DNA from 3 places in the Streptomyces sp. NPDC005863 genome. Region 2 is predicted to be linked to each of the others. Evidence: riboswitches for the same ligand, from Rfam matches in the RefSeq annotation. Region 2 holds a riboswitch; each other region holds the start of a gene.

Region 1 (7,537 bases), on a different contig from region 2:
GCGCGCCGCGCGACTCGGGGGTCAGCCACAGCGGACCCGCGGGGCCGGTGCCGACCACCACGACCTCGCCGCGCGCCGACCCGGCGGCCGGCTCCGGCGCGGGGCCGCCCGTCAGCGGCGCCACCCGGCTCGGCAGCACCGCCACGGAGAAGTACGGCACCGACTCCGGGTCCACGTCGGCCAGCCGGCCGGTGCGTTCGCCCGCCATGGTGGCCCGCTCGACATAGCGCGCCTCGTCGAGGCGGCCCGCGCTCTCCAGCGCGCCCCGCACCTTGCCGAACGTGCGGCCCAGCTTCATGACGACCGCCGAGTCCGTCGCCGCGAGACGCGCCGCGAGCTCCTCCTCCGGGAGCGTGCCGGGCAGGACCGTGAGCACCTCCTCGGCCTCCACCAGCGGCTCGCCGAGCCGGGCCGCCGCCGCGCTCACCGAGGTGACGCCGGGGATCACCTCGGTCGGGTAGCGGTGCGCGAGGCGCTTGTGCATGTGCTGGTAGGAGCCGTAGAAGAGCGGGTCGCCCTCGGCGAGGACGGCGACCGTGCGGCCCGCGTCGAGGTGGGCGGCGAGGCGGGCCGCGGCCTCCTCGTAGAACGCGTCGAGCGCGCCCCGGTAGCCGCCGGGATGGTCGGTCCGCTCCGTGGTGACGGGGTAGACCAGCGCCTCCTCGATGTGGTCGGCGCGCAGGTGCGCGGCCGCGATCGAGCGGGCGATGGAACGGCCGTGCCGCGCCGAGTGGTACGCCACGACGTCGGCCGCCGCGATCACCTCGGCGGCGCGCAACGTCATCAGGGACGGGTCGCCGGGGCCGAGCCCGACCCCGTAGAGGCGGCCCCGCGGGGCCTGTTCGGTGGGCACGCCGCTCATTCCGTCTCGCTCGCAATCGCGTTGATCGCCGCCGCGGCCATCGCGCTGCCGCCGCGACGTCCCCGTACGACCAGGTACTCCAGGCCCGCGTGGTGGGCCGCGAGCGCGTCCTTGGACTCGGCCGCGCCGACGAAGCCGACCGGGATGCCGAGGACGGCGGCCGGGCGGGGCGCGCCCTCCTCGATCATCTCCAGGAGGCGGAAGAGGGCGGTGGGCGCGTTGCCGATGGCCACGACCGCCCCTTCGAGGCGGTCGCGCCAGAGTTCGAGGGCGGCGGCGCTGCGGGTGGTGCCGAGGCGCGCCGCGAGATCCGGCACGGACGGGTCGGCGAGGGTGCAGATCACGTCGTTGCCGGCGGGCAGCCGCTTGCGCGTGACGCCGCTCGCGACCATGTTCGCGTCGCACAGGATCGGCGCGCCGTCGCGCAGCGCCTTGCGGGCGTCGGCGATCACGCGCGGGCTGTACGAGAGGTCGCGCACGAGGTCGACCATCCCGCAGGCGTGGATCATCCGGACCGCGACCTGGCTGACGTCGGCGGGCAGACCCTTGAGGTCCGCCTCCGCGCGGATGGTGGCAAAGGACTCGCGGTAGATCGCCGCGCCGTCCTTCTCGTAGTCGAACACTGTGCTCTCGCTCATCTCGTGGCCGTGGTTTTCGTGGTGGTACGTGCGGTGGTGACCGTCTCGGTCAGGGTTGTGCCCGTGACCCGTGCGGGTTCCTCGCCGGGGGCGTGCACCGTGACCTCGTACCGCCCTTCGCCGGTGGCGAGTACGTCGACCCACGCCCCGTGCGGGTGGCCGCAGCGCCGTTCGCAGCCGGACCAGTGGACGGGAAGGCCGCCGGGGCCCGGCACGGCGTCCGCGCGGACGTCAGCGCGGGACTTGGCGCAGCCGGGGCGGCCGGTGCAGGCGCCGACGCCGAGCCAGGGCGCGTCGGGGGTGGTGAGGTATCCGGCGCCGCGGAGCGCGGCAAGCCGTTCCCGGGCGGCGACGTCGTCGGCGAAGCCGGGCAGCACGAAGCCGCGCCAGGGCGTGACCCGCAGCTCGTCGCCGGGCAACGGCAACAGCGCCCGCCACGCGTCGACGCTCACCCGCCCGAGCGGCGCACCGACGAGGACGGCCCGCCCGTGGACGCCGGGTGATGGCGGACCGGTGACGGGTACGTCCGGGATGGCGACGGGTACGGGTACGGGCGGACCGGTGACGGGTACGTCCGGGAGGCCGACGGGCGCCTCAGCGCCGGCGACCGGCACGTCCGGGAAACCGGCCGGTGCCTCACCAGCGGCGACCGGCACGTCCGACGGGCCGGCGGGCGCCTTCCCGGTGGCGACCAACGCGTCCGGCAAGCCGACCCCCGCCCCCGCCGCAGCGGCCACCGCAACCCCCGCCCCCTTCAACGCCCCCGCCACATCCACGTCCCGCCCCGCCGGCAGCTCCCGTACCCGCCACGCGCCGTTGCCCGCCTCGCGGGCCTCGTCCAGGAAGGCGCCGGCGGCGGCGAGGGCCGCGCGCGGTGCGTCGGTCGCGGCGATGCGGACGGCGCGCCCCGCGACCCGTACGACCGCCGTACCCCCCGATTCTGCGATCAAGGTCACATCGCCGCCCAGCCCGGCCACGTCCCCGCGGCCGTCGTCCAAGACGAACAGGAAGCGGCCGGAGAGCTGCGTCGCCCACTCCGCCCCGCAGAGGAGTCCGTCCAGCTCACGGGCCCACAACTGCACGTCGGCGTGGCCGAGTCCGTCCGTCGTGGCCAGCGGGGACGCCACCACGTTCCGGACGCGCTCGTGCCGTTCCGAGGGCAGCAGGCCCGCCCCGGTGAGCAGGCGGGAGAGTTCGCCGCCGCAGGCCTCGCCGAGCCCGCGCAGCTCGATGTTGCCCCGCGAGGTGATGCTGAGGTTGCCGTCCGCCAGGCGCTCCGCCACGTCGGCGAGCACCTCGACCTGATGGCCCGTCAAGAGGCCGCCGGGCAGCCGGAGTCGGGCCAGGCGGCCGTCGTCGGCGAGGTGCAGGCGGAGCGCTCCGGGGCAGGCGTCACCCCGGTCACGTATGGGGTATTCGCCCTGGTCTGGGGAGGGTGCTCGGGTGGGCGGCATGGCGGCGAGCATACCCACGCCGATCCGGCCGGTCGCCTCCCGAGACGGGCCGTCCCGGCAGGTGGCCGCCCCGCTCGCGGCGGGCAGGACTTACTATGCAGGCGGCGGGCGCCGAGCCCGTCGACGCCAGCGACGGCGTGGGTCCACCAGGACCCGAGGGAGGAAGCCCGGTGCGAATCCGGCGCGGTCCCGCCACTGTGAGCCCCACCCGTGGGGTGAGCCAGGAACTCCCGCCGTCCATACGACCACCCGGGGCGCGGACACCCCGAGGAAGGCCTGCGCCCGCATGCTTCTGCTGTTGTCGACCTCCGACACCGACCTGCTCAGCGCCCGCGCGGCGGGAGGCCCGGTCGACTACCGGTTCGCCAACCCCTCGCGCCTGGACCTCGACGGGCTGCCCGCCCTGCTCGACGGCGTCGACCTCGTCGTCGTACGCCTCCTCGGCGGTGTCCGCGCCTGGCAGGACGGCCTCGACCAGCTCATCGCCACCGGCCTCCCGGTCGTCGTGCTCACCGGCGAACAGGCACCCGACGCCCAGCTGATGGCGTCCTCCACCGTGCCGGTCGGCATCGCCGCCGAGGCGCACGCCTACCTGGCGCACGGCGGCCCCGCCAACCTGGAGCAGCTGGCCCGCTTCCTCTGCGACACCGTGCTGCTCACCGGCCACGGCTTCGAGCCGCCCGCGCCCGCCCCGTCCTGGGGCCCGCTGGAGCGCACGGCCCGCGCGGACGTCGAGGGCCCGACCGTCGCGGTGCTCTACTACCGCGCCCACCACATGAGCGGCAACACCGCCTTCGTGGACGCCCTGTGCGGCGCGATCGAGGACGCCGGGGCCCGCCCGCTGCCGCTGTACGTGGCCTCGCTGCGCGCCCCCGAGCCCGAGCTGATCGACGCGCTGCGCGCCGCCGACACCATCGTGACCACCGTCCTCGCGGCCGGCGGCACCAGGCCCGCCGAGGCCTCCGCGGGCGGCGACGACGAGTCGTGGGACGCGGGCGCCCTGTCCGGCCTGGACGTGCCGATCCTCCAGGCGCTCTGCCTGACCGGGTCGCGCTCCGCCTGGGAGGAGAACGACGAGGGCGTCTCGCCGCTCGACGCCGCGAGCCAGATCGCGGTGCCGGAGTTCGACGGCCGCCTCATCACGGTGCCCTTCTCCTTCAAGGAGATCGACGAGGACGGGCTCCCCGCGTACGTGGCCGACGCCGAGCGCGCGGCCCGCGTCGCCGGCATCGCCGTGCGGCACGCCCGCCTCAAGCACATCCCGGCCGCCGACAAGCGCCTCGCGCTGGTCCTCTCCGCCTACCCGACCAAGCACTCCCGCATCGGCAACGCGGTCGGCCTCGACACCCCCGCCTCCGCCGTGGCGCTGCTGCGCAGGCTGCGCGCCGAGGGGTACGACTTCGGGCCCGAGGCCGACATCCCCGGCCTGGTCTCCGGCGACGGCGACGAGCTGATCCGCGCCCTGATCGACGCGGGCGGCCACGACCAGGAGTGGCTGACCGAGGAGCAGCTCGCCGCCAACCCGGTGCGCATCCCGGCCGCCGACTACAAGCGGTGGTACGCGACGCTCCCCGCGGAGCTGCGCGAGTCCGTCGAGGGCCACTGGGGGCCGCCGCCCGGCGAGATGTTCCTGGACAGGTCCCGGGTGGGCGACGGCGGCGACCCGGAGGGCGACATCGTGCTCGCCGCCCTGCGCCGCGGCAACCTGCTCATCCTCATCCAGCCGCCGCGCGGCTTCGGCGAGAACCCGATCGCGATCTACCACGACCCGGATCTGCCGCCGTCGCACCACTACCTGGCGGCGTACCGCTGGATCGCGGCCGCCGACTCCGACGGCGGCTTCGGCGCCGACGCGATGATCCACCTCGGCAAGCACGGCAACCTGGAGTGGCTGCCCGGCAAGAACGCGGGCCTCTCCGCCGCCTGCGGCCCGGACGCCGCACTCGGCGACCTGCCGCTGATCTACCCGTTCCTGGTCAACGACCCGGGCGAGGGCACACAGGCCAAGCGCCGCGTGCACGCCACGCTCATCGACCACCTGGTGCCGCCGATGGCGCGCGCCGACTCCTACGGCGACATCGCGCGCCTGGAGCAACTCCTCGACGAGTACGCCCAGATCAGCTCCATGGACCCGGCGAAGCTGCCCGCGATCCGCGCGCAGATCTGGACGCTCATCCAGGCCGCCAAGCTCGACCACGACCTGGGTCTGGAGGACCGTCCGGACGACGACGGCTTCGACGACTTCCTGCTGCACGTCGACGGCTGGCTCTGCGAGATCAAGGACATGCAGATCCGCGACGGTCTGCACGTGCTGGGCGCGGCCCCGGCCGGCGCCGACCGCGTCAACCTCGTCCTCGCGATCCTGCGGGCCCGCCAGGTCTGGGGCGGCACCACCGCACTGCCGGGTCTGCGCGAGGCCCTCGGTCTCGACGAGTCCGCGGCGACCCGCACCGGCGCCGACGAGGCCGAGGAGAAGGCCCGCGCGCTGGTCCAGGCGATGGACGACGCGGACTGGGACCTCGCCGCGCTCCCCACCGACCAGGGTGAACAGGTCGCCGCCGTCCTGGAGTTCGCGGCCCGCGAGGTCGTCCCGCGCCTCGCAGGCACGACCGCCGAGCTCGACCACGCGGTGCACGCCCTGAACGGCGGCTTCGTCCCCGCGGGCCCCTCGGGCTCCCCGCTGCGCGGCCTGGTCAACGTCCTGCCGACCGGCCGCAACTTCTACTCGGTCGACCCCAAGGCCGTCCCGTCCCGCCTCGCGTGGGAGACCGGCCAGGCGCTGGCCGACTCCCTGCTGGAGCGGTACAAGTCCGACAACGGCGCGTACCCCACCTCCGTCGGCCTGTCGCTGTGGGGCACGAGCGCGATGCGCACCGCGGGCGACGACGTCGCGGAGGCCATGGCGCTGCTCGGCGTCCGCCCCGTCTGGGACGACGCGTCGCGCCGCGTCACCGGCCTGGAGGCCATCCCGTACGAGGAGTTGGGCCGCCCGCGCATCGACGTGACGCTGCGCATCTCGGGGTTCTTCCGCGACGCGTTCCCGCACACCATCGGCCTGCTCGACGACGCGGTACGGCTCGCCGCCGCCCTGGACGAGCCCGCCGACCGCAACCACGTCCGCGCCCACGCCCAGGCCGACCTCGCCGAGCACGGCGACGAACGCCGGGCCACCACCCGCATCTTCGGCTCCCGCCCCGGCACGTACGGCGCGGGCCTGCTGCAGCTCATCGACTCCCGCGACTGGCGCACCGACGCCGACCTCGCCGAGGTGTACACGGTGTGGGGCGGTTACGCGTACGGCCGCGGGCTCGAAGGGCGCCCGGCGCGCGCCGAGATGGAGACCGCGTACAAGCGCATCGCGGTGGCCGCGAAGAACACCGACACCCGCGAGCACGACATCGCGGACTCGGACGACTACTTCCAGTACCACGGCGGCATGGTGGCGACCGTGCGCGCGCTGCGGGGCACCGCCCCGGAGGCGTACATCGGCGACTCCACGCGCCCCGAGACGGTCAAGACCCGCACCCTCGTCGAGGAGACCTCGCGGGTCTTCCGGGCCCGCGTCGTCAACCCCAAGTGGATCGAGGCGATGCGCCGCCACGGTTACAAGGGTGCCTTCGAACTCGCCGCGACCGTGGACTACTTGTTCGGGTACGACGCCACGACGGGCGTCGTCGCCGACTGGATGTACGACAAGCTCACCGAGACGTACGTCCTCGACCCGACGAACCGTCAGTTCCTCCAGGAGAACAACCCCTGGGCGCTGCACGGCATCGCGGAGCGCCTCTTGGAGGCGGAGTCGCGCGGCATGTGGGCGAAGCCGGACCCGGCGGTGCTCGAAGCGCTGCGCCAGGCCTACCTGGAGACCGAGGGCAACCTGGAGGACGAGGGCTGAGCCCCTCGCCCGCCACGGCGGCCGGCCCTCACCGCGCCGGCCGGCCGCCGTCCAGCCAGGCCAGCGCGGCCGTCGTCAGCGCGGTGACACCGGTGGTGAGCGTCGGCTCGACCAGCGGCGCGAAGGACGGCGAGTGGTTCGAGGGGATGTCCCGCTCGAAGGTGCCCGCGCGCTGCGCGGCAATCACCTCGTCCGCGTCGGCGCCGCCGAACAGCCAGTAGCAGAGCGGGACGTGGCCCTGCGCGGCGGTGGCGAAGATCCCGACGTCCTCGCTGCCGGTGACCTGTCCCGGGTCGACGACCCGCTCCGTGCCGAGGACCGCGCTGATCGCGGCCATCGTCCGGTCGACGGCGTCCGCGTCGTTGATGACGACGGGGAAGGTGTCGATCTCCGTGATCTCCGGCTCCTTCTCCGCCCCGGCCGTGGCGGCCTCGCCCCTGATGATGCGCTCGACGGCGGCGAGGACGCGGGTGCGGACCTCGGGCGTGTAGGTGCGGATGTTGAGCTGGAGCTCGGCCTCGTCGGGAATGATGTTGTGCTTCGTGCCCGCCCGCACCGAGCCGACGGTGACCACGGCCGTCTCCCCGCCCGCGATCTCCCGGGACACCACCGTCTGCAGCCGCATCACGGTCGACGCGGCGAGCACGACGGGGTCGATGGTCGTCTCCGGGCGCGAGCCGTGTCCGCC
Region 2 (7,537 bases):
GGTCACCACCGCCCGTACCCCGTACACCTCGGCGATCAGTTTCTCGGTGATCACCTCGGCCGGGGGCCCCGCCGCGTACGCGGTGCCGTCCTTCAGGATCAGCAGGTGGTCGCAGAACATCGCCGCCAGGTTGAGGTCGTGCAGTGCGATCACGCTGGTGACGGGGAGCTCCGCGACCAGGGCCAGCAGGTCCAACTGGTGCTGGATGTCGAGGTGGTTGGTGGGTTCGTCGAGGAGGAGTTCGCGGGGCTCCTGGGCGAGTGCGCGGGCCAGCTGGACGCGTTGGCGCTCGCCGCCGGACAGGGTGTGCCAGGCCTGCGCGGCGCGTTCGGTGAGCCCGGTGCGCGCCAGCGCCTCGCGCACCGCCCGCTCGTCGTGGGGCGTGGGCGCGGACCACGCGCGGCGGTGCGGGATTCGGCCCAGGCGTACGACGTCCCGTACGGTCAACTCGACCTGTGTGGTGGCGTGTTGCTCGACCACGGCGATCCGGCGCGCCACCGCGCGGCGGCCCGTGTCGGCCAGCGTGCGGCCGTCCAGGGTCACCACGCCGGAGGCCGGGGCGAGGACGCCCGCGAGGATGCGCAGGAGCGTGGACTTGCCGGATCCGTTGGGGCCGAGGAGCCCCACGGTGGCGCCGTCGGGCGGGGCGAGGCTGACGCCGTCGACCACGAGGCGGCCGCCCGCCTCCCGGCTGACCCGGTCGGCGCGGACCCCCGTGTGCGGGCCCGCCGTTTCCGTGCGGACCAGGTCGTACGTCACGACACCCTCCGCGTCCGGTACAGCACCGCCACGAACGCCGGTACGCCGATGAGCGACGTCACCACGCCGACCGGGACCTCCTGCGGGTCCAGGGCCGTGCGGGCCAGCGTGTCCACCCAGACCAGGAAGACCGCGCCGGCCAGCGCCGTGACCGGGAGCAGCCTGGCGTGCCCGGAGCCGACGAACGCGCGGGCCGCGTGCGGCAGGACCAGGCCGACGAAGCCGATGGCGCCCGCCGAGCTGACCAGCGCCGCCGTCAGCAGCGCCGTCGTGCAGAGCAGAATGATCCGGGTGCGGGCCACCCGGACGCCCAGCGTCGCCGCCGCCTCCTGCCCGAACGCGAACGCGTCGAGCGTACGGGCGTGGGCGAGGCAGATGAGCAGCGTCACCGCGAGCACCGCGGCGCACAGCCACACGTCGGTCCAGCCGATTCCGCTGAGCGAGCCGAGGAGCCAGAACAGCACGCCCCGCGTGGTCTCGGCGTCGCCCGCCGTGAGGATCACGAACGAGGTCAGCGCGGAGAAGAGCTGCATCGCGGCGACACCGGACAGGACGACCCGGTCCGTTGTGTCGCCCAGGGTGTGGCTCAGGAGCAGCACCAGCGCGAAGGAGCAGAGCGCGCCGACGAAGGCGCCCGCCGAGACCGACACCGCTCCCCCGCCGACCCCGAGGACGACGACCGCGACCGCTCCCGTGGACGCCCCGGAGGACACCCCGAGGACGAAGGGGTCCGCGAGCGGGTTGCGGAGCAGGGACTGCATGACGGCTCCGCAGACCGCGAGGCCGGCGCCGCAGACCGCGGCGAGCAGGGTGCGGGGCATCCGCAGGTTCCAGACGATGCCGTCCCTGATCGGGGTGAGCGGGGTGTCGCCGAGGCCGAGGTGGGCGGCGACGGTCGACCACACGTCGGGCACGGAGATGTCCGCGGGGCCGATGGTGACGGCCATGGACATGGACAGGACGAGCGCGGCGACGCCCGCCGTCCAGAGCAGACCCAGGCGTACGCGGGAGGGGGCGGCACCGGCGGCGTCATCGAGGACGGCTCCCGTGCCCGTGCCCGTACCCGTACCTGTGCCCGCACCCGTGCCCGTTCCCGTACCCGGCGCCGTCTCGCTCGCCGTCACTTGGCGAGCCTGAACTTCCGCAGGCCCGCCGCCACTTGTTCGATGCCGTCGACCGTACGGATCGTGGGGTTCATCGCCTGGCCGCTGAGCAGGACGTACCGCTTCTTCTTCACCGCGGTGAGGTTCTTCGTCGCAGGGTTGGTCTCCAGGAACCTGATCTTCGCCTTCGCGCTCTCCGCCGACTGCGACTTGCGCGTGAGGTCGCCGAGGACGAGCACGTCGGGGTCGCGGTCGGCGACCGTCTCCCAGTTGATCTGCGGCCACTCGTCGTGCGTGTCGTCGAAGACGTTCTTCGCGCCGAGTTCGCGGGTGATGATGCCGGGGGCGCCGCAGCAGCCCGCCATGTACGGGGCGTCGGAGTTGGCGAACCAGTACAGGATGCGCGTGTCGGACGCGTCGATGTCTTTCGTCGCCTTCGTGACCCGGCGCTTCATGTCGGCGATCAGCTTCTCGCCGCGCCGCTCGACGTGGAAGATCTTGGCGAGGTCGCGCACCTCGCCGTAGACCGTGTCCATGGTGAGGGTCCGCACGCGCTTGCCGTCGCCGGCGCCGTCGTTGTCCTTGCCCGCGCAGTCGCTGGGCGAGACGTAGACGGGGACGCCGAGCTCGGTGAACTTCGCTCGGTCGGCGACCCCGCCCTTGCCGACGGTGAAGAGGAAGGAGGCGCTGACGAAGTCCGGCTCCTTGTCGAGGACCTTCTCCAGCGAGGGGTAGCGGTCGGAGAGCCGCTCGACCTTCGCGTTGTCCTTCGCCAGGTTCTTCAGGACCGGGTCGGTCCAGGTGCCGGTCCCGGCCATCCGGTCGGCGAGGCCGAGCGAGAGCAGGATCTCCGTGGAACCCTGGTCGAGGGAGACGGCCCGTCGCGGCGGCGCCGTGACCTGCGCCTCCTTGCCGCAGGAGGCGACCGTGACCGGATAGCCGTCGGCGCTCTTGCCCCCGCCCCCGTCCCCGTTCCCGGAGCGCGCGGTGTTCCCCGCCGAGCCGTCGCCGCACGCGGTGAGCGTGAACAGAGCGGCGCAGAGGAGGGCGGACAGGCGCACGGGCGCGGATATATGGGCTGTCGAGGACACGTGATCCCTTGGGTCTCGCGGCTCATACGCGGAGCCTGGCCTGCGTCACGACCTCCGCCGCCCGGTGTGCGGACGGAGGCGCCAGCAGGTCTTCGGACTCGGGATCGACCGGGCGGGGCGCCTTCCCGGGCGTCCTGAGACGCCCAGTGGCCGTTGCCCCGCCCGTCCCCCTCACCGCTGCGCGTCAGTTCCGGATTCGCACCGGATTCCCTGGCCCAGGTGTGGGTTTGACTGGCTTGCGCAAGTTATCACGCACCTTCACGCGCTCGTTCCGGCCGCCGGTCCCGGTTCGGTGCGGCTTCGGTCAGGCCGTCCGACCGGCTACGGTCAGGCCGTCGGTCCGGCTTCGGTCAGGCCGTCGGCGCCGGGCGCGGCTCGCCGCGATACGTGCCGAAGGACCAGCGGTTGCCCTCCGGATCGGCGATGCCGAACTCCCGGCTGCCGTACGGCTTGTCCTCGATCTCGGTGGTGATCTCCACGCCCGCCGCGGTGAGGCGCCGGTACAGCGCGTCCACCTCGGCAGTGACGATGTAGGCGCCCGCGCCGCCCGGCTTGCCGCAGGTGGCCGCAGACTCCGGGTCGTACGAGCCGAGCATGATGCCGCCGCCTTCGGGCCAGTCGAGCTGGGCGTGGGCGACGCGGCCCTCGTCCTCGTAGACGGCCGTGCGCAGGAAGCCGACGGTGCCGACGAGGAAGTCGATCAGTGCGGGGGCGTCCGCGGCCTGCACGCCCGGCCAGATGGCGGGGGCGGGGGTCACGCGGGTGTCAGGGGTGTCGGGGGTGTCAGGGGTGTCCAGCCGCTGTTCCGGCTGGCTGTTCGGTGTGTTCGGTGTGGTGTTCATGGCTTCGAGTCTTCGCCTCCACCATGGGCCCCGGCTTGGATATTCCGGCACTCTTCGGCCAGCCAGCTGGTCGGGCTCGCCCCCGTGTACTGCCGGAAGTCGCGGACGAGGTGGGAGTGGTCGTAATAGCCGGTGTCGGCCGCGACCCGGGCGAGGTCGGGCCGGTCGCCCGCCGCGACGGCCCGGGTCACGGCGCCCTTCGCGTGCTGGAAGCGCATCAGGCGGGCGGCCTGCTTCGGGCCGAGTCCCGTCTCGGCGCGGAACAGCGCGGTCAGCCGGCGCTCGCTGAGCGCGACGTGCCGGGAGAGTCCGCCGAGCGTGCCCGCGCCGCGGTGCCGGGCCAGCCACGCCCAGGCCTCGGCGACCTCGGGCCGTACGGGGCCCGCCGCGCGGTCGGCGGACGCGAGCCGGCGCAGATAGCCGGAGAGGAGAGCGAAGCGGTCCTCCCATCGGTCCAGCTCGCAGAGCCGCTCGCGGACCTCCGCCGCGCGGGCGCCGAACACGTCCGTGCCCGCGACGACGAGCTGTCCGGTCAGGTCGGCCGCGGGCACGCCGAGGAGCGCGCGGGCCGCGAGGGGGTGCACGGCGAGCTGGATGCCGGCCTCGTGCTCGGGCTGGACGACGTAGGCGGGGCTCTGGTGCAGGCCGCCCACCACGATGTCGGTGCGCGCCGCCTCCGGTCCCGTGGCCCGGTCCGGGGAGTCGCCGGTGGCGATGGCGCCGTCGAGGGAGAAGATCACCGTCAGGTACGGCGACGGCAGGCCGCGGTGCAGGGCGGGGCGCTGCCCGGCGGTGCGGTAGCCGACCGCGGAGACGACCATGCCGTCGAGCCGTGGCGCGGCCCGGACGAACTCTCGGGTGCCCATGGGTTCAGTATGCGCGGCGGGGTACGGTCCGGTCGCGGCGTACGCCCCCGCACCCGGCCCCGGGGGCATACAGCAACCCGGCATCGGCGCCCCTCGTGCCTACCCCTGTTCATCTCCCGCATGCCCCCGCGGCACGGTGACTTCGATCATGGGAAATGCGCGTGGCGCCCCATAGCATTGCGCGCCGCTCCGGACGGGGCCGCGCACCGCTCTCAGGGAACGGCAGGGACGTAGAGACATGGCAGTACGCACGGCGAAGGCCGCACGGGCAGTACGGGCGAAGAGCAGGCTCGCCCTCATCGGCACCACCGGCGCGCTGGCCGCGGCCGTCCTCGCGGGCAGTGCCCTGTGGCCGACGGACGAGGCGAGCGCCGCCGACACCTCGGCGGCCACCGCACGCGAGCTGTCGCACTGGCCGAAGCCGGTCGCGAAGCGGCTCGGCAAGGTCATCGCCGCGAACGACCACAAGGGCGCGTACGCGGTCTTCGACGCGGACAACACCACGTACCGCAACGACCTCGAAGAGGCGCTGCTGCCCTTCCTGGAGATGAAGGGCGTCCTCACCCGCAAGACGATGGACCCGTCCCTGAAGATCATCCCCTTCAAGGACGAGCCCGGTCACAAGGAGAGCCTCTACAGCTACTACCTGCGGCTCTGCGACGTGGACGACCAGGTCTCCTACCCCTGGGCCGCGCAGATCTTCTCCGGCTTCACGCTGAAGGAGCTCAAGGGGTACGTCGACGAGCTCCTCGCGTACAAGAAGCCGATCCCGGCCGAGTACTACGAGGACGGCAAGCGCACGAAGACCGAGGTGAAGCCGCCGGAGTTCTCGCGCGGCATGCAGCAGCTCTACAGGACGCTGCGCGCGCACGGCGTCGAGGTGTACGTGGTCAGCGCGGCCAGTGAGGACCTGGTGCGGATGGTCCTCGCGGACCCGAAGTACGGCTACGGCGTGAAGCCGCAGAACGTCATCGGCGTGTCCATGCAGCTCAAGGACCGCAAGACCGGCGCGGTGACCAGCTCCCGCAAGGAGATCGCCGAGGGGCGCTTCGGCGAGAAGGACCGCGCGAAGCTCGCGAAGCGCGAGCTGACACCGAACCTGTGGGCGCCGCTGACCTGGTACGAGGGCAAGCCCGCGGCGATCAACACGTACATCGACGAGTGGAAGAAGCCGATCCTCGCCGCGGGCGACACGCCCTCCAGCGACGGCCCGATGCTGTTCCACTCCGCCGACGTGGAGCACGGCGGTGTGCGCGTGTGGGTCAACCGCAAGGACGCGTACATGAAGCAGCTGGACGGGATGAAGAAGAAGAACGCCGACCGGCAGCGGAAGCTGGGCCAGAAGGTGACCGCCGACAAGCGGTGGCTGACGGTCACCCCGGATCAGATCGGCTGACGTCCGAGGCCCGTGCGAGGCCTCGCCCGAGGCCTCGGGCGAGGCTTCGTCGGCCGGCCGTGACGGAGCGGGCGGCGGCGAGCGCGTCAGCTGCCCGGCGCGACCCGTCCCGCCGTCTCCTCCTCGGCCGTCCACGCCGCCACCCGCTTGGCGAGGGCGCCGCCCGCCCGGGTCCAGGCGAAGTGGTCGAGCCTGCGGCCCGCCTCCTGCGACGTGTAGTGGCGGCGGGTGAGACGGGCCCGCGGAACCTTGGCCAGGAGGTGGTCGAGGGCGGACGCGGGGGCGTACGTGTCCTCGTCGACGGAGATCGCGAGGACGGGCAACCGCAGGGCGCGGAGGGCGGTTTCGTAGTCACGCGCGGAGCCCTTCGCGCTGTAGCGGCCGGTCCGCATCTGCCGTGCCCAGTCGCGCATGACACCCTTGGGCTGGTCGCCGCCGAAGCCGAGCCGGGCGCCGGGCCAGCGGCCGAGCGCGGTCGCCGTGACGGTGACCAGGAGCTGGAAGAGGTAGCGGGCGGGGGCGCGCAGCGGGCCGAAGGCGCGGAACCAGACGGAGCCGGTGGCGACGATCGCCACGCCGTCCACGCCGACGCCGCTACCGCCGCCGACACCGGCTCCGGCTCCCGCCGACCTTTCGGGCGAGCGCGTCAACGCCGCGTAGATCAGGGCGAGTTGTCCGCCGAGACTGTGACCGAGCAGATGCAGCGGCGGTTCGGGGCCGAGCTCGGTCCGGACCGCCGCGACGACCGCGGGGAGGTCCTCCTCGACGATCGCGCGGTAACCGTGGTCGAGCGGCCTCGGCCCCGCGGGGTCCGGCGCGGCCTCGCCCTGGCCGCGCAGGTCGACGGTGAGCACCGTAAGACCCTCGTCGTGCAACTGCCGGGCGAAACGGCGGTAGTGGCGGGCGGGTGTGCCCATCGCGGGCAGGATGAGCACCACGGGCGCAGGCGGCGGGCCCGGCGCCGGGCCCGAGCCGGACGGAAGGAAGCGGTCCGGTGCGGGCGCGCGCAGGCCGCGCACCGGGAGGCGGGTGCCGTCCGGGAGTTCGGCGGTCGTCAGAAGCGGCAGTTCGCCGACGAGGTCCGGCTGGGTCATGGGCTCAGCATGTCCCATCGCACGCGTGAGCGCACAGGCCCCCGCCGAAACGGGGCCCGCGGCGTCAACTCCCGCCCCGGGCCCCGCACTTGACCGCCACTCCGTCAACGGCCGGTCAGCGGCTGCATCGTCGGCCGGTCAGAAACCGTACCGCCACCCGGTCAGGGCTGTACCGCATCAGCGCGGCACAGGCCCACGCCGAAACGGGGCCCGCGGCATCAACTCCCGCCCCGGGCCCCGCACTTGTCCGTCACACCGTCAACGGACGGTCACCGACCGTACCGCCGGCCGGTCAGCGGCTGTACCGCATCAGCGCCCGCACCATGTGGCAGGTGATGTCGGACGGCGGATGGATGCCGACCTCCTCGGCCATCCGCCGTATCGTG
Region 3 (7,537 bases), on a different contig from region 2:
ATAGGTGTCGAGCAGCGTCAGATAGAACTGGACGTGCACGGCCTCCTCGAAGAGCTGACGGCTCAAGTACAGCCGCGCCTCGGGGGAGTTGATGTGCTTGTAGAGGGTCAGCACGAGGTTGTTGGAGACGATCGAGTCGCCGGTCGCGAAGAACGCGACCAGCCGGCCGATCATGTGCTGCTCGCCGGGCGAGAGCTTGGCGAGGTCGGCGACGTCGGAGTGGAGGTCGACCTCCTCGACGGTCCAGGTGTTCTTGATCGCGTCCCGGTAGCGCTCGTAGAAGTCCGGGTAGCGCATGGGGCGCAGGGTCAGCTCGAAGCCCGGGTCGAGCAGGTTCTTCTCTGAGTTGGTGGTGCTCATTACTGGCAGGCCTCGCAGGACTCGGGGTTTTCCAGGGAGCAGGCGACGGCGTCTTCGGGGGTCGCCTGCGCGGGGACGGGGGCGGGGGCGGTGGCGGCCGTGTTCGAGCCGCCGGCCGCGCGCGCGATGCGGGTGGCGGGGCGCGAGCGCAGGTAGTACGTGGTCTTCAGGCCCTGCTGCCAGGCGTACGCGTACATCGAGGAGAGCTTGCCGATGGTCGGCGTCTCCAGGAACAGGTTGAGCGACTGCGCCTGGTCCAGGAACGGGGTGCGCGCGGCGGCCATGTCGATCAGGCCGCGCTGCGGCAGCTCCCACGCGGTGCGGTACAGCGCGCGGACGTCCGCCGGGATCCAGCTGAAGCCCTGCACCGAGCCGCTGGCCTCGCGCAGCGCCTCGCGGGTCTGCGCGTCCCAGACGCCCAGCCGCTTCAGCTCCTCCACCAGATAGGCGTTGACCTGGAGGAACTCACCCGAGAGCGTCTCGCGCTTGAAGAGGTTGGAGACCTGCGGCTCGATGCACTCGTACACGCCGGCGATGGACGCGATGGTCGCGGTCGGCGCGATGGCGAGCAGCAGCGAGTTGCGCATGCCGGTCGCGGCGATACGTTCCCGCAGCGCCGCCCACCGCTCCGGCCAGGTCAGCTCCACGTCGTAGTGGTCGGGGTGCAGGATGCCGCGTGCGGTGCGGGTCTTCTCCCAGGCGGGCAGCGGGCCGCTCCGCTCGGCGAGGTCGGCGGAGGCCTCGTACGCGGCGAGCATGATGCGCTCGGCGATGCGGGTGGAGAGGGCGCGCGCCTCGGGGGAGTCGAAGGGCAGCCGCAGCTGGAAGAAGACGTCCTGCAGACCCATCGCGCCGAGGCCCACCGGGCGCCACTTGGCGTTGGAGCGGCCGGCCTGCTCGGTCGGGTAGAAGTTGATGTCGACGACGCGGTCCAGGAAGGTGACGGCCGTGCGGACGGTCGCGTCGAGGCGCTCCCAGTCGATGTCGCCGTTCTCCACGAACGCGCCGAGGTTGACCGAGCCGAGGTTGCAGACCGCCGTCTCGCCGTCGTCCGTGACCTCCAGGATCTCCGTGCACAGGTTCGAGGAGTGCACGGTGTGGCCGGGCTCGGCGGTCTGGTTGGCGGTGCGGTTGGCGGCGTCCTTGAACGTCATCCAGCCGTTGCCGGTCTGCGCGAGGGTGCGCATCATGCGGCCGTACAGCTCACGGGCCGGGATGGTCTTCTTGGCCAGGCCCGCGGCCTCCGCCGCGCGGTACGCGGCGTCGAAGTCGTCGCCCCACAGGTCGACGAGGCCCGGCACGTCGGACGGCGAGAAGAGCGACCACGGCAGGTCGGCGGCGACCCGGCGCATGAACTCGTCCGGGATCCAGTGCGCGAGGTTGAGGTTGTGCGTGCGGCGCGCGTCCTCACCGGTGTTGTCGCGCAGCTCCAGGAACTCCTCGATGTCGGAGTGCCAGGTCTCCAGGTAGACCGCGGCCGCGCCCTTGCGCCGCCCGCCCTGGTTGACCGCGGCGACCGAGGCGTCCAGCGTCTTCAGGAACGGCACGATGCCGTTGGAGTGCCCGTTGGTGCCGCGGATCAGCGAACCGCGGGAGCGGATCCGGGAGTACGAGAGGCCGATGCCACCCGCGTGCTTGGAGAGCCGGGCGACCTGGTGGTAGCGGTCGTAGATCGAGTCCAGCTCGTCCAGCGGGGAGTCGAGGAGGTAGCAGGAGGACATCTGCGGGTGGCGGGTGCCGGAGTTGAAGAGCGTCGGCGAGGACGGCAGGTAGTCCAGGCGGCTCATCAGGCGGTACAGCGCGGCGACCTCGTCGAGCGCGCGGACGCTGCCGTCCTCGGCCAGGCCGCTCGCCACGCGCAGCATGAAGTGCTGCGGCGTCTCGATGACCTGCCGGGTGAGGGGGTGGCGCAGCAGATAGCGGCTATGCAGCGTGCGCAGGCCGAAGTAGCCGAAGCGGAAGTCGGCGCCGTCGGCGAGCGCGGTGTCCACGAGCGCGTCGAGCCGGGCGGCGTGCGCGGCGACGAAGTCGGCGGTGCGGTCGGCGATCAGGCCCTCGCGGTGGCCGACCGCGATCGACTCGGTGAAGGAGCGCACGCCCTGCGTGGCGGCCTCGGCGGCGACGGAGAGGGAGAGCAGCCGGGCGGCGAGCTTGGAGTACGCCGGGTCCTCGGAGATGAGCCCCGCGGCCGCCTCGGTCGCGAGCGTGCGCAGCTCCGCCTCGTCGGCCCTGGCCGAGCGGCCGCGCAGCGCGGCGGCGGCGACCCGGCCGGGGTCGGCGTCGGGGAGGTCGGCGGTGAGGTCGGTCAGGGTGCGCAGCAGCGCGGTCCCCGGCGCGTCGGCACCCTCGGTGCTGTCGGTGCTGTCGGTGCTGGCACTGGGTCGCGGTGCCCGCGCTGACGCAGGTTCGGCAGGCGCGATGGTCACGTGGAGCTCTCCCTCGCTCGGCTCTGGGCCTGCGCGAGGGGACGGCACACACGGGCGCACCCGGACAGGGCGGCGTACCGCGTCCACCGGCCCATTCCACGAGGCCCGGACGGTCGGCACCCGGGCCGGACGGCACGGGTGCGCTGCCGGCAGGTCTTCGGACTCCGCGTACGACAAAGGCGTACACGTCCACCGTTGCGGGACAGTTCCGGACTTGCACCGGATTCCCCTGCGGCGACAGCGAGCACGAGCATACATCTTGTGTCGGCTCGCGGAAGCAGGCCCACATCTTGTGTCGGATCGCGGAGGGTGGGGCCTAGAGTGTCAACGCGTAGGTGAGCAGCGGGAGGTCGGGCAGCGGGCACCAGTCGCGCTCCGGGGTCCGCACGAAGCCGAGGCGTTCGTAGAGCCGGTGTGCGGTCCGCATGGAGGGCGAGGAGGACAGCACGAGCCGGCGCCTGCCCGCCTCCCTGGACCGCTGCAGGCATGCGCGGACGAGCAGTTCGCCGACCCCGCGGCCGCGCGCCGCGGGCGAGACCGCCAGCATGCGGATCTCCGTCTCGTCGCCCCGCGCGATGTCGGCCAGCGCGCCGCCGGACGGCACGAAGGTGACCCCGCCGAGCAGCGCGCCGTCGTCCGCCACGGCCACCAGGATCTCGGCGTGCGCCGCGCGCCCCGCCACGTCCCGCAGCACGGGCAGGTAGTGGTCCTCCGCGCCGTAGTCCAGGTGTCCGTCGTCGAGATAGGCCTGCGCGGTGAGGTCGCCCAGCGCCGCGTACTCCTCGGGGTGTGCCGCTCTGATCGTGATGTCCATGGGGCGCAGTGTGCAACAGCGCACGACAAAGGGCCGCCGGTTTTCCGGCGGCCCTCGTGCGTCGGCGGTGCGGGAGCGGACTCAGCCCCGCGGGAGCGGGGTCAGTGGCCGGCGCCCGCGGTGGCCGGGGGCAGTTCCTCCACGACGCCGGGGTCGCCCGCGTCCGCCGTGTAGTCCTCCGGAGACGTCTCGTCGACGCCCTCGGGGGCCTTCAGCGCCTTCAGGACGAAGGTGAGGACCACGGTGACCACCACGTTCAGGACGAAGGCGGTGAGGCCGATGTAGCCGATCTCGCCGATGCCGGGGATCGTGTCGGACGAGCCGCCGAAGTGCTTCTGCGTGGGCGAGGCGACGCCGTACGCGGCCAGCGTGCCGTAGACCATGCCGACCGCCCATCCCGCGAGCAGCGCCCAGCGGTGGAACCACCGGGTGAACAGGCCGCCGACCAGCGCGGGCATGGTCTGCAGGATCCAGATGCCGCCGAGCAGCTGGAAGTTGATCGCCACGGTCTTGTCCATGCCGAGGACGAAGATGAGGGCGCCCACCTTCACCAGGAGCGAGACCAGCTTGGAGACCTTGGTCTCCTGCTCGGGCGTCGCGTCGGGCTTGATGAAGTCCTTGTAGATGTTGCGGGTGAAGAGGTTCGCGGCCGCGATGGACATGATCGCGGCGGGCACGAGCGCGCCGATGCCGATCGCGGCGAAGGCGACGCCGGTGAACCAGTCGGGGAACATGTCCTCGAAGAGCTGCGGGATGGCCAGCTGACCGTTGTCGACCTTGACCCCGGCCGCGATCGCCATGAAGCCGAGCAGCGCGAGCAGGCCCAGCATCAGCGAATAGAGCGGCAGGATCGTGGTGTTGCGGCGGATGACGTTGCGGTTCTTGGAGGAGAGCGTCGCCGTGATCGAGTGCGGGTACATGAAGAGCGCGAGCGCCGAGCCGAGCGCCAGCGTCGCGTACGTCCACTGGCCGGCCTCGGGCGGCGCGAGGGCGCCGCGCGGTTTGCCCGTGCCCTCGTTGACCACCCCGAAGGCGTCGCCGGCCTTGGCGAAGATGTCGTCGAAGCCGCCGAGCTTGATCGGGATGTAGATGATCGCGACGGTGATGACGAGGTAGATCAGCCCGTCCTTCACGAACGCGATCAGCGCGGGCGCGCGCAGCCCCGAGGAGTACGTGTACGCGGCGAGCACCGCGAACGCGATCAGCAGCGGCAGGTCCTTGACGAACCAGTTGGTGTCCGGGCCGCCACCGATGCCCATGACGTCGAGAACGGCCTGGATGCCGACCAGTTGGAGCGCGATGTACGGCATCGTGGCGAGGATGCCGGTGACCGCGACGGCCAGCGAGAGACCCTTGGAGCCGAACCGCCCGCGCACGAAGTCCGAGGTGGTCACGTAGCCGTGCTTGTGCGAGACCGACCACAGGCGCGGCAGGAAGGTGAAGATCAGCGGGTAGACGAGGATCGTGTACGGGACGGCGAAGAAGCCCGCCGCGCCCGCCGCGTAGATCGCCGCCGGGACGGCCACGAAGGTGTACGCGGTGTACAGGTCGCCGCCGAGCAGGAACCAGGTGACCCAGGTGCCGAACGACCGGCCGCCCAGGCCCCATTCGTCCAGGGACTGCGTCTCGGCCCTGCGCCAGCGCGCGGCCAGGAAGCCCATCGCCGTGACCGCGACGAAGAAGAAGATGAAGACCCCGAGGGCGACGCCGTTCACGCCGCCCGATGCGAGTGTGGTCACTTTCCGGCACCCCCCTGGGCCTGCGCGGCCTTGCGGGAGCGCTGGTCACGCTGCCACAGCTTGTACGCGGTCATCGTCAGCACCGTGGAGATGAGCACCCACAGCATCTGGTACCAGTAGAAGAACGGGATGCCGATCAGGGCCGGGTCGATCTTGGCGTAGGAGCTCACCCACAGCATCGCCACGAAGGGCGCGACAAGGCAGACGGCGATGACCACGCGGACCGGTGTGACGACCGGTCTGTTCACTTCCGGCGCATCTGACATGTCGCGGCTCCGTTCCCTCACTTATCCCATGCTTAACGTGCGGGAAATCTAAGCCACAGTCTCGCGGTATGGAACCCCCGTCCGGATAACGGACGGGTCACCCTCCGTGCGATGTCCCTGCTCAGCAGCAGCGGAACCCCTGCCGGGGGTCCGACTCCTGCTGGTCCGTCCGCATCCGCTCGAATGCGCGTCGGCTGGGGACGGTTGCGTCCGGATGGTCCCTGCGGATATGAGCCACGTACCGCTCGTAGGCGCTCTCGTCCGTCAACTCCCTGACGTACCAGCGCATCCAGCGCACTCCGCGCAGCAGCCAGGTCACGGCGTCACACCCTCGCGGTCCCGCTCGCGCCGTTCCTCCTCTTTCTCCTCGCGGGTCGCGAAGAGTCCGGCCGGGGCGGTCAACCGCGATTCCACGTACGGGGCTTCCGTGAGCCGGGAGGCCTCGGGGGCGCGGACGTGCCGGACGCAGACGCGTGCGGCGTCCACGATCACGACGACGACGAGCAGCGCGAGCACCGCCGAAAGGACGCCGTCCACCGTGGAGTTGGTGACGACGGTGTGCATGTCGTCCATGGTCTTGGCGGGCGGCAGGATCTTCCCGTCGTCGATGGCGTCCCGGTAGTCGGCGCGCTGCTGGAAGAAGCCGACGCGCGGATCGTCGGAGAACACCTTCTGCCAGCTCGCGGTGAGCGTGACCGTCGCGTCCCAGGCGAGCGGAACCGCGGTGATCCAGGCCCACTTGAGGCGGCCGGACTTGACCAGCAGCGTGGTGCAGAGCGCGAGGGCGACGGCGGCGAGCAGCTGGTTGGCGATGCCGAAGATCGGGAAGAGCTGGTTGATCCCGCCGAGCGGCTCGTGCACGCCGACCCACAGGAAGTATCCCCACAGGCCGGTGACGGCGGCGCTGGTCAGCAGCAGACCCGGCTTCCAGCTCATGTTTCTGAAGGGTTTGTAGAGGTTGCCCAGCATGTCCTGGAGCATGAAGCGGCCCACGCGGGTCCCGGCGTCCAGCGCGGTCAGGATGAAGAGTGCCTCGAACATGATCGCGAAGTGGTACCAGAAGGCCCGCAGCGAGCCGCCGGTGACCTTCGAGAAGATCTCCGAGACGCCGACCGCGAGGGTGGGCGCGCCGCCGGTCCGCGACAGGAGCGAGGACTCCTCGACCTGCCGGGCGGCCTGCGCCAGATCGGCCGGCGAGATGGTGTACCCGAACCCCGCGACGGCCTTCGACGCCTCTTGGACGGTGTCGCCGACCACACCGGCCGGCGCGTTCATCGCGAAGTACAGGCCGGGGTCGATGATCGAGGCGGCGACGAGCGCCATCACGGCGACGGCCGACTCCATCAGCATGGAGCCGTACCCGACCATCCGGACCTGCGTCTCCTTCTGGATCATTTTCGGCGTGGTGCCCGAGGAGATCAGCGCGTGGAAGCCGGACAGCGCCCCGCAGGCGATGGTGATGAAGACGAAGGGGAAGAGCGAGCCCGCGAAGACCGGACCGTCGCCGCGTGAGGCGAAGTCGGTCACCGGGTCCATCTTCAGCGTGGGCAGCGTGACCACGACGCCCACGGCGAGCAGCACGATCGTGCCGATCTTCATGAAGGTGGAGAGGTAGTCGCGCGGCGCGAGCAGCATCCACACCGGCAGGATCGAGGCGATGAAGCCGTACGCCACCAGCCAGATCACCAGCGTCGACGGGGCCAGCGTGAAGGTGTCCGCGAGGGAGGACTCCGCGACCCAGCGCCCGCCGACCAACGCGAGCAGCAGCAGCGCGACACCGATCAGGGAGACCTCGCTGACCCGGCCGGGCCGCAGGACCCGCAGGTAGAAGCCCATCAACAGGGCGATCGGAACCGTCATCGCGATGGAGAAGGTGCCCCACGGCGACTCGGCGAGCGCGTTGACGACGACCAGCGCGAGCACCCCGAGCAG

Evidence for each region. Region 2 has a riboswitch for cobalamin ahead of ACFYO9_RS13635 (ABC transporter substrate-binding protein). Riboswitches for the same ligand answer to the same signal wherever they lie in the genome.
Region 1: it holds a riboswitch for cobalamin, as region 2 does, so the genes downstream of both, cobN (cobaltochelatase subunit CobN) here and ACFYO9_RS13635 (ABC transporter substrate-binding protein) in region 2, are expected to answer to the same signal.
Region 3: it holds a riboswitch for cobalamin, as region 2 does, so the genes downstream of both, ACFYO9_RS02695 (ribonucleoside-diphosphate reductase subunit alpha) here and ACFYO9_RS13635 (ABC transporter substrate-binding protein) in region 2, are expected to answer to the same signal.

Annotation. Positions count from the first base shown of each region.
Region 1 is NZ_JBIAII010000005.1:304,043-311,579, forward strand. Features, by position in the region: gene ACFYO9_RS20410 (precorrin-2 C(20)-methyltransferase) at 1-862, opposite strand, end outside; gene ACFYO9_RS20415 (precorrin-8X methylmutase) at 859-1,500, opposite strand; gene ACFYO9_RS20420 (cobalamin biosynthesis protein CobG) at 1,497-2,954, opposite strand; cobalamin riboswitch at 3,073-3,205, shown strand; gene cobN (cobaltochelatase subunit CobN) at 3,241-6,849, shown strand; gene ACFYO9_RS20430 (amidohydrolase) at 6,878-7,537, opposite strand, start outside.
Region 2 is NZ_JBIAII010000003.1:274,588-282,124, forward strand. Features, by position in the region: gene ACFYO9_RS13625 (ABC transporter ATP-binding protein) at 1-759, opposite strand, end outside; gene ACFYO9_RS13630 (iron chelate uptake ABC transporter family permease subunit) at 756-1,712, opposite strand; gene ACFYO9_RS13635 (ABC transporter substrate-binding protein) at 1,880-2,953, opposite strand; cobalamin riboswitch at 3,019-3,204, opposite strand; gene ACFYO9_RS13640 (VOC family protein) at 3,304-3,795, opposite strand; gene ACFYO9_RS13645 (helix-turn-helix domain-containing protein) at 3,792-4,661, opposite strand; gene ACFYO9_RS13650 (HAD family hydrolase) at 4,900-6,057, shown strand; gene ACFYO9_RS13655 (alpha/beta fold hydrolase) at 6,144-7,151, opposite strand; gene ACFYO9_RS13660 (hypothetical protein) at 7,444-7,537, opposite strand, start outside.
Region 3 is NZ_JBIAII010000001.1:641,819-649,355, reverse strand. Features, by position in the region: gene ACFYO9_RS02700 (ribonucleotide-diphosphate reductase subunit beta) at 1-360, opposite strand, end outside; gene ACFYO9_RS02695 (ribonucleoside-diphosphate reductase subunit alpha) at 360-2,786, opposite strand; cobalamin riboswitch at 2,917-3,053, opposite strand; gene ACFYO9_RS02690 (GNAT family N-acetyltransferase) at 3,103-3,600, opposite strand; gene mctP (monocarboxylate uptake permease MctP) at 3,702-5,261, opposite strand; gene ACFYO9_RS02680 (DUF3311 domain-containing protein) at 5,336-5,605, opposite strand; gene ACFYO9_RS02675 (YbdD/YjiX family protein) at 5,727-5,924, opposite strand; gene ACFYO9_RS02670 (carbon starvation CstA family protein) at 5,921-7,537, opposite strand, start outside.